Regions from separate parts of the Paenibacillus sp. JNU01 genome, predicted to be linked through region 2. Evidence: riboswitches for the same ligand, from Rfam matches in the RefSeq annotation. Region 2 holds a riboswitch; the other holds the start of a gene.

Region 1 (7,279 bases), 3.2 Mb from region 2:
AGTGCTGACAACAATGTGTATCAAACGAAGGATGGTGGGAAACAGTGGAACAAAATCGGAAGTATCCCCCAAGGGGCGTATTCGATTTCTATACTTCCTTCGGCTAAAGAGACCATTTTGGCTGCAACGGAATCAGGGCTGGTTCGCTATAATGTCAAGGGCAGAGATTTGGAACAAATCCAGATTACAAACGAGCCGGCATACGGAGTACTGTCTTTGTTCGATGGAGGAACGATTATCATGACAGAGAGTGGATTTTTAAAATCTACTGATTTGGAAATATGGTCTGACCTCGACGTAGACTTAAATGGTGAGATGCCTTTGGGGATCAAAAGTTCAAAACAAGATCCCAATCGGCTCATCATTGTGACAGATCAGTATTCGGTTTATGAAAGCAATGATGGTGGAGAGAACTGGTCTTTAGGGGAATCGTGAAAGAATAAACCTAGGTAGCTCCTTTATTATGAAAAAGAATTTAAATCAAAGTGTATATATAAAGAAAAAGCTTGATAATTATACTATAGGGGGGTATTCTAAAGTCATCAAATGCAACGGTGGACTTAAGTAAGAGTTGCTTTGATTCAGTCATATGAAATACATGAAGAGGGCAATAAACTAAACGCATTCTTTATAACATTAATTCGGTTAAAGGAGAAAAAGAAGTGAACAATGAAAGATTGATGATTGCAGTTTCCCCACCGGTTCAAGTAGGAGGAAGCTTGTTTACTGCAGTACAACTTTCAGCTATCAGTAAACTTATGGGTCCAGAGCAAAAGACCGAGATGACTCCGTTTAAACAATTTTATATTGAAATATCGGCTGAATCGGAAGGCGTCGTAACTGACAATCTTCGAAGCATTGGACTTGAGGTAAACCCTGCAGGTTATGCAACTAAGGCCTTGATCGCTTGTAATTTCTGCAGAGGGGCTGAAGATTCCGGACTAGACATTGCTCAAAAGTTAAATCAAGCTATAGCTGGGATATTGACACCGACACCTCTGAAGATCGGATATGCTGGCTGTGCACTCGGGACTAGTGAACCACTCTTGAGAGATATCGGAATCGTTAAAATGAAAGACAAATTCGATATGTATATAGGTGGAGATCCAAAGGGAATCAAAGCTTCTTTGGCTGAACTTTTTCTAGCTGGTTTAACGGAAGCGGAAGTGACACAAAAGGTAATGAAAATAATCGATTATTACAAAATTCATGCAAAAGGTAAAGAAAAATTCAGCAAGTTTTTGAAGAGAATCACTGCTGAAGAATTAAAGAGAATGCTTTAATTCTATAGTATTTGGCAAAAATAAAATTAAAGCACTGCAAGTGGGGAACCGTCTAATAACAAATGAAGTGCATACTACGTAGCGTGAAAAACAATTCGTCCTTTCTGAGTCAAAATAAATTTTATGAGTCGCCATAATGGCGACTGTTTTGTTTTCCTAATATGATTTCAAAAGGTGATATATTCGGTGTGGAATAAAATTCATTTAAAACTTAGCTTTACCATTTTCAGCTTGTTTATTGGGATTTTAATATTGCTAAGTATTGTACTTAACCTCATATTCACGAATTTTTTGTCATCAAAGGTACACGATGAAGCTAATGAGTTAGCAGCACATTTGTCTACTATGCTTGAGGAGCAAGGCAACAGTGCGGAACAAATGGCTGATTTTACAGGCGTCCAGATGTACATCTTGAGTTCACAAGGAAGATTCATTGAATCAAAGACTTCAGACGCCTCCATTTATCCTAACTATATCTGGGATAATCGCAAATTGTTAGAAGGGAAGAAGGTGGAAAGAGAATTCACTTTTAATAACGAACTTTACCTGCTTCATGGTATCCCCGTAACCACTAATCCAACGGTCAAAGGGATTTACGTGATTAGTTCTCTAGAAAATATGAAAGATTCGATCCAAACGATTAGAAATTTACTGTTTATCACTGGATTTGGAGCACTGTTATTAGCGTTGGGTTGCATATTTTTTCTATCCAAAAGATTATCGAATCCATTATTAAAAATTGAAAGTGCAACTCGCCAAATTGCCAAAGGAGAACTGAATCTTGAAATTCCTGTGGAAACTAAAGATGAGATTGGTTCATTGTCACAAGCCATAAACGACCTCGCTAAAGAATTAAAACAATATCGAGATAATCGTTCGGAGTTCTTTGCCAACGTCTCTCATGAATTGAAAACACCCATTACTTATATGGAAGGGTATGCAGACATATTGGCTAAAGATCTTGTGGAAAATGATGAAGAAAAGAAAAAATATCTACAAATCATTTCTGAGGAAGCACGACGTTTAAATGTAATCATAAATGATCTCTTTGAATTGTCTAAGATGGAAGAAGGTAAAATTGACTTGAAACTGATGTCTGTAGAACCCACTTCGATTATTCAAAGGTCTATAGATAAGGTTCAATTAAAAGCCCAAGAAAAAGATCTTACGATTCGAAGTAAGTTGAGTCCCGTACCCCATATTTTTGTAGACTCTAACCGACTGGAACAGATTATTTTGAATCTATTGGATAATGCCATTCGTTACACAGCCGAGGGGTATATTCAAGTTTCTTTAACTTCTGAATTAGAAGGGGTTGTAATAAGCATTTGCGATACGGGACCCGGAATTTCAACAGAAGAACTTCCCAATATATTTGAACGTTTTTACCGGGTTGAGAAATCCAGATCCCGGGCATATGGAGGAACAGGACTGGGGCTGTCCATTGTTCAAAGTCTTGTTTTACAACAAGGAGGAACAATTCATGTGGAAAGTAAAATTGGAGAGGGGACGCAATTTAAAGTGATGTTCCCGTCCATCACCTCTTCTTCATTAAAATCACACAGCTTCAAAATATAATATGTGAAACAAATGAGCTAATGATCGTTCAAATTTACGGTCAGAAACCGCATATTACTAAAGATTAATGAAATGGATGGGATGACCATATGAATAAATTGAAAGCATTAGTTATTGATGACGAATGGAACATGAGAAATCTGTTGCGAATTTATTTAACTAAAGAGGGTTTTGATATTACGGAAGCTCATAATGGAACCGAAGGACTGTCCTATCTTCAGAAAAATTCGTATCATGTCATTTTATTAGACGTTATGATGCCGGATATGGATGGATGGCATCTTTGTGAAAAAATCAGATCGTTTACTGAAACACCTATATTGATGCTTACAGCTCGAGGGGATGTGAAGGATAAGGTACATGGGTTAGGTGTCGGTGCTGATGATTATATGGTGAAACCTGTAAATTCTGATGAACTCATTGCTCGCTTGTTTGCGCTTGTTCGACGCTCTTCACAGTCTTTAAGCCTTAAAGAAATCGGTAAAAAAATCATGTATACTGACATGATTATTTATCCAGATCGAAGACAGGTTATGGTACTCGACACAAATCTGGATTTGACCCAAAAAGAACTTGATATATTGCTTATATTGGCCGAGAATCCACAAAGAGTTTTCTCTAGAGATGAAATCATTGAACGTCTCTGGGGAAGTGACTTTTTTGGGGATAACCGAGTCGTAGACACCCATGTGAAAAATATCCGGGAGAAGTTGCAGTTGGCTGGATTGGAACAGAACCCCATTCAAACGGTTTGGGGCATAGGGTATAAGTGGTTGTATAGTGTAGAGGAGCCTTGAACTTATAACTAGAATTCGGCAATACAAAAAGAACATGTGCTAAGAAGCGATCGCTCCCTAACTTCAGCAGGAGACGGTCGTTTCTTTTTTAGAATAAGATATACGAGAATTCCACATTAAATCCACACAATTTAACAATATAATACTCTATAGGTTACAAATATTTAACTATTTTTGCCGAATTTCGTATTGAAAACGGGGGAACCATTTGTTGGGTGAATTATTCTTGTAAGAAAAGAATATAGGGAGCCTTTAACCGAATCCTTAAGCTAACTCCGTAGGCATCTAAGGGAGGAACAAAAGTTTGAAGAAAGTCATTTTATCGGTTCTTGGAGCAGCAGTTTTATTTACCTCCACAGCAACAGGTGCATTTGCTAGTCAGGCAAAGCTAACAGAAGAAATAAAAGAAGTGGTTGGAACGCCATACCTTTATGGTGGGACAACAACATCTGGTTTTGATTGTTCCGGTTTTATCCTGTATGTTTTTAATAAGTTTAAACTAGATTTGCCGCGCACCTCTAGTATGCAAGCAGCAAAGGGATCGTTTGTAGAGAAAGAAGAATTACGCCCAGGGGATCTCGTTTTCTTCAATACGAATGGTCGCAGCATTTCACATGCGGGAATTTATGTAGGTAACAATCAATTTGCACATTCATCAAGCAGTAAGGGTGTTCGAATTAGTAGCTTATCTGAAAGTTATTATAAAACCAAATATGTAACAGCTCGTAGAGTGGTTAGCGAGCAGAACTATCTTAAAATGGTTAACGATAGTCATTAAAATGGACAAGCCCGTGGGTAATTCACGGGTTTGTCCATTTTGTTTAGCAACTTGCCTCGAACAGATAGAACCATTCTCCAGTGAACTAAACTAATAAATAAGTAAATAACTTATCTAAACTGTGATTTATGATATGGACGGTAATCTTTCACAGATTCCACATACATAAAAGCTAAACTAATCTTATATTGATTAGAGGAGAATAGCCCTATGTGTGGATTTGTAAGTTTATATAACAAATATCGTATGCCAGTAGATGCAAACATTCTGCAACATATGACCGACTCCATAGCTCATCGTGGCCCAGATGATGAAGGGATATATATCCATGATCATATCGGTCTGGGTTTTAGGAGACTAAGTATACTGGATATTGAGCACGGGGCACAGCCCATGACCAATGAGAACAAAGATATTTGGTTGGTATTCAATGGAGAGATTTATAATTATAAAGAGTTGAGGGATTGGTTGAGTCAGAAGGGGTATACATTTTATACAGATTCCGATACCGAAGTATTACTGAGGCTTTATGAGGACGTTGGAATTAAATGTGTCAACTATTTACGAGGCATGTTTGGGTTCACCATATGGGATCAAAGGAGTGATCTTTTATTTGCGGCACGGGATCATTTCGGAATCAAGCCTGTTTATTACAGTGAGACCGCCTCCGGATACATGATTGGCTCTGAAATTAAAACGTTGCTGGCTTCAGGTAGGATTGATAGGGAAGTGGATGAAAATGCTCTTTATCAGTATCTCACATTTCAATATGTACCTGAACCTCTAACGATGTTCAAAGAGATCCATAAACTGAAAGCAGGCCATTATTTGATTGTACAGAATAATGGAATGACCATCAGACCGTATTACGAAGTGAAGTTTGAGCCCCATGAAAGTAGGTCGTATTCCGATTTAGTAGAGGAAACACGATCAGTAATAACGGAATCTGTTCGTATTCATAAGAACTCAGATGTCCCTAGGGGAGCATTCTTATCGGGTGGTATTGATTCAAGCAGTTTAGTTGGTTTACTTCATCGCTTGGAGCCAACCCAAACATTCAGCGTTGGATTTGATATGCCGGGCTATAGTGAATTGGATGATGCTAGGAAGACAGCAGCCTATTTAGGGACTGAGCATCATGAAATTCGGATTAATGCCCGCGACTATATAGATATACTACCTTCTCTAATATGGCATATGGATGAGCCAGTAGCAGACCCATCAGCCGTGGGTCTCTACTTTGTATCGAAGTTGGCTAGTCAGCATGTTAAGATGGCATTTTCAGGTGAAGGTGCAGATGAATTTTTTGGTGGCTACAACATTTATCGGGAACCCTATGCTCTCCGCATGTTTCAGGGTCTTCCAGGTCCATGGAGAAGTCTTGCAGGACATCTTGGAAGATTAATGCCTACCGGCATGAAAGGCAAAGGATTCTTGGAAAGAGGGAGTCTTATTCTGCAAGAACGTTACTTTGGAAATGCGAAGATTTTTATGGATCATGAAAAAAGTAAGGTATTAGCACCATGGTTATCGGAGCAGGGAGTATGTAAACCAACCCAGCAGGTGACTAAGCCACTTTATGAACAAGCGAAGTTATATGATGAAGTCACACAGATGCAGTATATTGATATTCATACGTGGCTACGTGGGAATATCCTAATGAAAGCAGACAAAATGTCGATGGCAAATTCCTTGGAACTTCGCGTTCCCTTTGTAGATACCAAAGTATTTGAATTAGCTGCTACCATCCCTACAAAGTATAAAGTTACACCCACAGCAACTAAATTATTACTCCGTGATGCTATGAAAGATGTGGTTCCACCTGATGTACAGCAACGAAAAAAATTAGGTTTTCCTGTCCCAACGAGAGTATGGTTAAAAAGTGAATGGTATTCATGGGCTAGGAATCTGATTATGACAGCAGACGTAGATCAATGGATCAATAAAACGTATGTATTGCAGCTACTTGAGATCCATAAGGAAGGGAAATTGGATGCAAGCCGTAAATTGTGGACCATTCTTGTATTTATCTTATGGCATCAAATATATATTGAAGATCGTGCGTATTCCTTTTCAGGTCCATCTTCCAATAGAATGATATTGTAATAAAAAAGTCAGTAACGTCGCCAATATAGTTCTGAAATATCGTCCCCTCGGATTAGAGTTCATTTTAATGAGTTCTCTATACCTGGGGGATTTTGGTATGCTAGCTAATAGAAGAGAATGATATGCATTTAAGCGGAACAGTATCGCTTTTTTACAATTAAGGTGTTTCTAAAAAAATGCGGCAACCAATCCTCGGTTACATTCCGGGAAAGATCGCCGCATTATAATTTCTTCTGTTTATCTTTTAACGTATTATTAGCAGATCTTAATAAAGAGTAAATCAATGCTACTTATTTATTCCGCTACGTTCTCCACACTCGGATCAGGTGTATAGTTACTTTCATAATCTGTATACATGACTTCCGTTACCATTCCCGCGGAAGCATGATGCAAGTCATGGCAATGGAACATCCAATTTCCAGGGTTATCGGCTTCAAAAGCAACAACATAAGTTTCCCCTGGTTTAACATTTAGTGTATCTTTTATGATCGTTGATCCCTGATAGGATTGACCATTTTTACTTAGCACTTGGAAAAACTGTCCATGGAGATGCATAGGATGGTCATCCGTTTTGGACTGATTCACAAAAGTAACTTTGACCTTGTCACCTTTCTGGACTTTTATGACATCTGTATCCGGAAATACCTTTTCGTTTATGGTGTACACCATTTCTCCATCTTTCATTTCTGTATTTAAATTCATTGTCACGTTTTGATCAAATATCTGATTCAACGAAA
Region 2 (7,279 bases):
GACCTGGATGCGGCGGTCGCAGAGCTCGCCGCATCCCTCGGGGCCGCTGTCGTCACGACGCTCGGCCCCGAGGGGGCTGTGTACGCGGCGGCGCCTGGTGGCCGCGTACAGGCAGGGCGTGCCGGCGCATGCCGTGCGCCCGGCTACGCCGTAAGCGCCGTCGATACGACCGGCGCTGGCGATTGCTTCAACGGCGCGTTGGCGGTAGCCCTCGCGCGCGGTGAGACGTTGGACGCGGCCGTAGGCTTTGCCATGGGTGCGGCCGCGTTATCCGTGACGAAGCTCGGCGCCCAGTCCGGGATGCCGTCCGCACGTGAAGTGGAGGCCTTTCTGGCCGAGCATGCGGCAGATGCCTAATCAATAGCATAACAAAGAGGCTCTTATTCTCCCAAAAGGGGATTAAGGGCCTCTTTGTTATGTGTGTGCAGAGATTACTTCTTCTCTGACAGCCACATGGCGATATTAGCAATCTCTTCATCCTGCAGTTTGCCCTTGAAGGAAGGCATACCGCCACCTTTACCTTTGACAATCGTAGTGTAGATCTTCTCCAGATCATCCTGGCTGCCGATGTTTGCTAGAGCAGGTCCTACGCCACCCTGAAGCTGATCCCCGTGACAGGAGATACAATTGGCTTTGACCAGTGCTTCAGCCTGTCCGGCATCCAATGTGACTTCCGGCATGGTAGGCTTGGCTTCTTCAGCCACTTCTTCTTTCCCTGGAAGCGTAAACATTAAAACAATAGCTAAAGCGCATGCTGCAAAAAATACTCCGCTCATGATCCATTTGTGCATCCCTTATGTCCCCTCCAGAATGAAAGATCATCTAACCTGAAACTATCCATATCATTATAACGGAACCTGTACTGACATCATAGCATTTTGTGGGAAATTTTTGAACTAATCACATAACAAGGCGCAAATTTGGTTGTTTTGCAATGGATTTTAATCACGAGGCCCTTCATAAACCATACAGTGAAAGGGCTTCAAGCCGCTTGGGGTCTGTCGTTCGTATGTATCCTGGGTGACAAATCCACTCTTTAGATAGACTTGAATGGCACGAGCATTCCAAGTGAGCACTTCCAGATCGATCTCATTCATCGGATTTCGGCGAATGGCTTCCTGTACAATGGCCGTGACAAAAGCTGTCCCTTGCCCCTGACCACACAGCTCTGGATGCATGCCGAGGCCAATCCGGGTTACCCCTTGAAGTGGGAAGTATTGAGCAAATCCACATATACGATCGTTCTGATCCAGGACAATCGCATATTGCTCCTGCCGCAGCTGTGCATCTCCGAATTCCACTTCCAGCGCTTTCATCTGCTCCCAGGGGAGCCAGCTGTAGATATTGTAAGGCGGATCATACTGCCAACTGCAGATGAGCTCCGCATGTTCTTCTCGCATGGGTACAACGTGAAACGTTACGGGGGCTTCCTTCATACACCTGCATGCTCCTTTCCTTGAAACAGAACTCTCTGTCCACTCTACAAAAGAGATATTCATTTAGCAAGTCTCTCTTACCAGAAAAAAATATGAAACAAAAGTTCCGGTAATTCCGTTTATATTATAACAGGATGGGTAAAAACATCATAAGGGCACGGACGAACGAGCACAAAATGAGCCTGTTGATGTTGCAGGATAGCCCCGAGCGTAACTTGCAATATGAATCAGGATGGAAGCACAAAAAAACCGCCGGATACATTCCTGCGGAGAATGTACCGGGCGGTTCTGTTATGCTTCTTGCTTCGTTACAGTATGGTTCATGGTTACAGTATCATGTTGCTCAGCTTGTCCCTAGTCAAGGGCCAGTGATTCATACGCGTCCGTGCTCATAATCCGTTTAGCGCCAACATAACGATTGGCCCAATAGCTTTCACTCAATGCACTGATCGTAACACCTTTGGAAGAAGAAGAGTGTGCGAACTTTCCATCCCCTACAAAGATTCCTACATGGGATACGCCTTTACCTGTAGTATTAAAGAATACCAGATCGCCAGCTCTCATTTCCATGCGGGATACGGAATCGCCCATGTCGAATTGGGAACTGGATTGGCGTGCCAAATCAATACCCAATTTGTCGAATACATACCGTGTAAATCCGGAGCAGTCAAAGCCGTTAAGCGTTGTTCCCCCACTTTTGTATGTAGTTCCCATTGCTGAATCAATTACTTTATCCATTTTTGAATCTGCGAATGCGCTACCTGCACCAAGCGATAATGCGAATGTGATGCTAAGTACAGCTGCGGTTAATTTCTTCTTGAACAAGAGATATTCCCCTTCCAACGCCTGCGAGGTTAGCTTAAGGATTCGGTTGAAGGTCCCCTATGATCCCTCTGTAGCAAGATCAATTCACCCATAACTGGTTCCCCCGCTTCCCAGGTGCCAGGAATTTGGCTATGCTAGTTATGCACCTGCGAAATCAAGAAATGACGATTTAATTTTAAGTAGTTACAAATATGAATGTAAAGATTACAAAGTTGTTACTAAAAACTCACTGCGATTATTGTAACAGAGGAGTACGTCTTTGGCAACGTTTAGCAACAAAATTAGCAAAAAAAACCTCGACCTTTGACGGGGAAAGGTTGAGGTTTGCCTATTTATAAGTACATAGCAGGCCATGAGTTTAACATGTGATGGTAACAATTTTTAAACTAAATGCTCTCACCTTTGGATACTTTGGACTGCCACAATCGGAAATGGCTGCATATTTTCCACAGACTCAATAGACATCTGGCAAGTGGATACGTCTGCTGTAGTATAAGTCCGGTAAGTCCCGTTAATAACCATGAGGCTGAAGTGAATGCCCCAAAGACGAGTAAGTGGACTCCGCCCAGCAGGAGAGCAATGCCGATAACGGCGATGAGATGACGCAGTGCAATCCAGAGTGCTTTGAGGGTGCCGTGAGCCCCGCCTTCTCCTTCTGGTGCCGACACACCGAACTGCATGTAGAGCATGACATGGTGGATGACCCATCCATATACAATCCAGGCAGCAACATAAGGTATACCAGGCAAAAGTAATTGAAGGGAATGAAATCCGTCCATGAGGATCGAGTAGAGCTTCGGTATGAGCCAGTAGGCGGGCAGAAGTATCAATAATGTACGTATGGTGTGCAGCAGCAGCATCGGTTTCCACAGTTTTTTGATTCCACGGACGAATGGGATGCGCTCTTCTGTAGAATTAAAGTGCTGAAGTGAGTAGAGCAGTCCTGCCTGAATAAGGGGGCTGATCAACATGCGAACCAGCAGCATGCCCCCCAGAATCCATAGATAACGATGAACCTCCGGATGGGTAGATAGGTTAAGTTGGCTTTCCATTTTGAACAAAAGTGTACTCAGTTCCCCGGCATCAGAATCTGGATAGCGCAGGAGGAGTGGGATGACTGCCGATTGTACCATTCGATAGAAGAAATATCCCCAAATGAGTTGATAAAGAAATAAGAGTGCCGCAATGAACATATGCTGACGGACGAGAAACCAGCCTTCACGTATTTTCGCTTTCACCGTATCCACCTCACCATGACAGACCTCCGAATATGGCTTCTATTAGTTTGGTTACACTCATGCTCCAGCGGGACTTCGTCTGCTCATCCAGTCCGGATTTTAGGAAATTGTTCATATGGCGGTTCTCCAGCACGATCGTGTACAGGGGATCGGTCATGGCCCAGGCTACGGGGGATGTGTGCGTTAATTTATAGGTAATTCGATCTTCTATGCCATCCCATTGCTTGGTGAGGGTATGTCCGTCTTCAAAAGCAATGCGAACAGGAACGGCGTTGTAATCACTGCCTTTTTTGACGATCGTCACGGATGACTCGTACCATGTTTGACCGTCTTTCTGTACAGGCGTAACACGAATCTTCTCTACAGCAAAGTCAGCCATTCCATTACCGTAGACGTATTGGTCAAAATAATCAGACCAGGACGTGCGGGTCACTTGTTCCACAACGTTCTGAAAATCTGCCGAAGTGGGATGTTTGAAGCGGTACTTCTTCACATAGGTAGAGAGAATGCGTTCCATCTTTTTTGTGCCGACTTGATGTTCAATACCAAGCAATACAAGCTTGCCACGTGTGTAGACATTGGCTGCATACTCATTCTGTGAATCGAACTTCCAGGATTCTTGTGTTAAGGATGAAGGAGACGTAATCAGGCCCGATTGTACCGGCAGATTCGGAATCAATCCGTATTCCTGCTCCATCAATTTGTCTTCTGCATAAGAGGTGAACCCCTCATCCAGCCAGGCTTCCTCGAATTCGTTGCTGGCAACCATGCCGTAGAAGTACTGGTGTCCGATCTCGTGGACTACGGTACGTTCCAGGTCATAACCTGGAGTAGTGTCATCGGCTCCAAAGGCCGTTACCAGCGTAGGGTATTCCATACCTCCAGCACCGTTCCCCGCTTTGGGTGGAACAACGATGGATAAGGTAGCATAAGGATACGGGCCAAACCATTTGCTATAATTGGATAGAGCGGCCTTCGCGGCGTAGAAATAACGTTCCTTCAGATCCTGATGAGCAGGATCCAAATATAATTTGATTCGTACACCAGGCACATTGGGTGCAGAGAAGGGTTCCTCGGCGTAGACAAAATCCGGTGAAGCTGCCCAGGCGAAATCATGCACATCATCGGCATAGAATTGATAGACTTTTTCTCCGTTCTTCACCACGGCTTGTTGTGTCGGAAATCCGGTAGCGGCAACTTTGTATGTTTCAGGCACCCGAATACGCACACTATATATACCGAAGTCGGCGTAAAACTCTGAATTGCCATGGTATTGGTGCAGATTCCAACCTTCCGTTGTCCGTCCGCGCCTGCCCACAGGTTCATAGGCACTTAATTTGGGAAACCATTGACCTGCCATGACAAAATCATCAGCAGTTCCCATCCGGGCAAAAATCTTTGGCAGATTCACTTGGAAGCGGGTGTGGAGTGTAATGCTTTCTCCGCCTTTGACGGGTTTGGGTAAGCGTACTTTAATGAGGGTGGTGTCCTTGATATTTCCGTCATCTGGTTGCACATACTGCATCCGGTGCAGCAGAGAGAGCCCGTCCTCCGTTTTCATTTCGGTAATATTCATGGAGCCATAACCGTTGGTAGGCATGACATCACCCCGAAGCTTTCCGCCGGATTCCTTCATAAAGGTGGTGTCAGCAGAAGAGAAGGCGTTGGGATACATATGAAAGTAAAGCTCGTTGACGGTTTTTTTACCTGGATGTGTCCAAGTAATCGTCTGAGTCCCTTCCAGTACGTTCCCTTCGACCAGTTTTACATCCATGTGATATTCCACAACACGGTTGCTGTACACTTCGGCAGTAGGGGTCTGTACACTTTCTGGAGGTGCTGGGGTTGGGGCTTTTGCCTTAGGCTTGCCCGATTCCGGGGCAAGTGTTGGCAATTCGGAATGAGTTGAGTGAGTATAACCCAGAGTGATCCATATCCCTCCGGCCAGCACACACAGGGCCAGGGATGCGGTGAGCCAGCTCTTGGCGCGTCGTGGAATCATCGATAAATACCTCCCGTTGACAAGCATCTACAGCATGTATATGTTTGCAATGGGCCGATTATTAGTTAAAATATTTGTATCAACCCTTGGAGGCTATAAACATGGACCAAAACGAGCAAAACGGCAAAAAGCAGATTGCCTTGAATATCGTTAGTGCAAAGAGCAAGCATAAAGGCTTCGGTGCAGGCTCCATTGATCTGAATAACCTATCTCCGGTCATTATTGACAATGGCGAAGCCAAAATTGATATTGGTGCGATGCATGCGAAGAGTAAAGTGGAGCGCAATATCAAGTTCTCGACGAATCGTGAAGATGTGCCCAACGGACGCCAAGTATGGCTGGTGTGGGTAGCTGTGGATCGGACGGAAGAGGGGCAGCTGTATGGTGGAGCAACAGCATGTGAGATGTGGATCGATACAGAAGCGAGACGTGGATGGAAACTGCTGGCAGAACATGTGAATCGCATGGATTATGCCATGAAGCGCCGTTTCATGCTGGATGAGCTGGGGCCGGATGATCGGGCTGCACTCAAGAAGCTGTTGATCTCACACAACGAAGAATGGTGGAATGCCTCTCCGGAAGAATTGAAAGAGGCACTCGCTTAAGGCAAATCATTCAACACCGTATAAAATCAAAAAAAGCAAAAGGACCCTTGACCGTAAAGTTCGGTTTGGGGTCTTTTGCTTGTGTATGATCTGTATTCATCGAACTGAATAATTATGAGTTTTCATCCGAAGTTAATTTCCAAATGCATAATATAACGAGAGGTTACGGGTGACGCAACTAAGTCATCGTGCATTTGCGTCATTCTACCCACCAACGTTTGAAATCTCCCCACCAGGAATGTTTCTCTTCCTGTATGCCTTGTTGATTCTGTACCTCACGGGTCTTCTCATCTTCTCCAGGATCCGAATCATCCGTCGTACCGTGGCAGACCTCTGTGGGTTCAGTGCCATCAATAAAAACTTCCAGTCGTTTCTCTTCGCAACCGTTGCCTGCCAGCTTGCCGGATTCCGGGTCAATATAGACACTTACGACGTGATCAGGAACAGTGAAAATTTTGGGTGGTACGCTCGCAAGCGCCTGCTCTGTGAATTGGGCAAAGATTGGTGCCGCGCGGCGGCCGTCCGAAGTCGATATGGCTTTGCCTTGGTCATATCCAACCCATACGGCGGTAGAAAGCTCTGGTGTGAATCCAACGAGCCAGGCATCCGTGTTGGTTGTGCCTGTCTTTCCGGCTACCGGACGTTTAATTGTGGCAGATACCCGGTTACCGGTTCCTCCATTTTCGAATACACTTTCCATTAATCGAGTTAGTACATAAGCTGCCGCAGGTTCCACAACGGTCTCAGCCTTGGTTTGAGGCGATTCATAGAGTACACGTCCTGCTGCATCCGTCACTTGCAGAATGGCGACAGGCGGCGTCCGTTGTCCACCAGCAGCAATGACGGAAAAGGCCGACGCCATCTCCAGCGGGCTGACAGGTGACGTTCCAAGTGCGAGAGAAGGTACGGCGCTCAGGTTGCTAGTAATACCGAGGTTTTTCGCCATACTCACAACCTGCTCAGGACCGATCTGCATAATGGTGTTCACCGCATAGATATTGTCTGAAGCGGCGATCGCTTGTCTAAGGTCAATCTCACCCAGATACTTGTCTCCGAAGTTGCCGGGTTTATAGGTCTTACGGTCATTGTCGTAGTGAAATAGGGTAGGTTCACTATTAAATATGGATGCACTGGTGAGTTGCTTGGACTCCAGGGCAGCCAGATACATAATAG

The links. Region 2 has a riboswitch for cyclic di-AMP ahead of NLBNIHML_RS17940 (C40 family peptidase). Riboswitches for the same ligand answer to the same signal wherever they lie in the genome.
Region 1: another riboswitch for cyclic di-AMP. It lies ahead of NLBNIHML_RS03785 (C40 family peptidase); the one in region 2 lies ahead of NLBNIHML_RS17940 (C40 family peptidase).

What each region holds. Positions count from the first base shown of each region.
Region 1 is NZ_CP169723.1:937,314-944,592, reverse strand. Features, by position in the region: gene NLBNIHML_RS03805 (WD40/YVTN/BNR-like repeat-containing protein) at 1-435, shown strand, start outside; gene NLBNIHML_RS03800 (nitrite reductase) at 663-1,283, shown strand; gene NLBNIHML_RS03795 (sensor histidine kinase) at 1,470-2,861, shown strand; gene NLBNIHML_RS03790 (response regulator transcription factor) at 2,951-3,658, shown strand; cyclic di-AMP (ydaO/yuaA leader) riboswitch at 3,824-3,957, shown strand; gene NLBNIHML_RS03785 (C40 family peptidase) at 3,963-4,436, shown strand; gene asnB (asparagine synthase (glutamine-hydrolyzing)) at 4,647-6,542, shown strand; gene NLBNIHML_RS03775 (multicopper oxidase family protein) at 6,837-7,279, opposite strand, start outside.
Region 2 is NZ_CP169723.1:4,129,745-4,137,023, forward strand. Features, by position in the region: gene rbsK (ribokinase) at 1-357, shown strand, start outside; gene NLBNIHML_RS17930 (c-type cytochrome) at 432-791, opposite strand; gene NLBNIHML_RS17935 (GNAT family N-acetyltransferase) at 942-1,436, opposite strand; gene NLBNIHML_RS17940 (C40 family peptidase) at 1,791-2,261, opposite strand; cyclic di-AMP (ydaO/yuaA leader) riboswitch at 2,265-2,402, opposite strand; gene NLBNIHML_RS17945 (hypothetical protein) at 2,648-3,499, opposite strand; gene NLBNIHML_RS17950 (M1 family metallopeptidase) at 3,510-5,501, opposite strand; gene NLBNIHML_RS17955 (YwhD family protein) at 5,603-6,106, shown strand; gene NLBNIHML_RS17960 (transglycosylase domain-containing protein) at 6,306-7,279, opposite strand, start outside.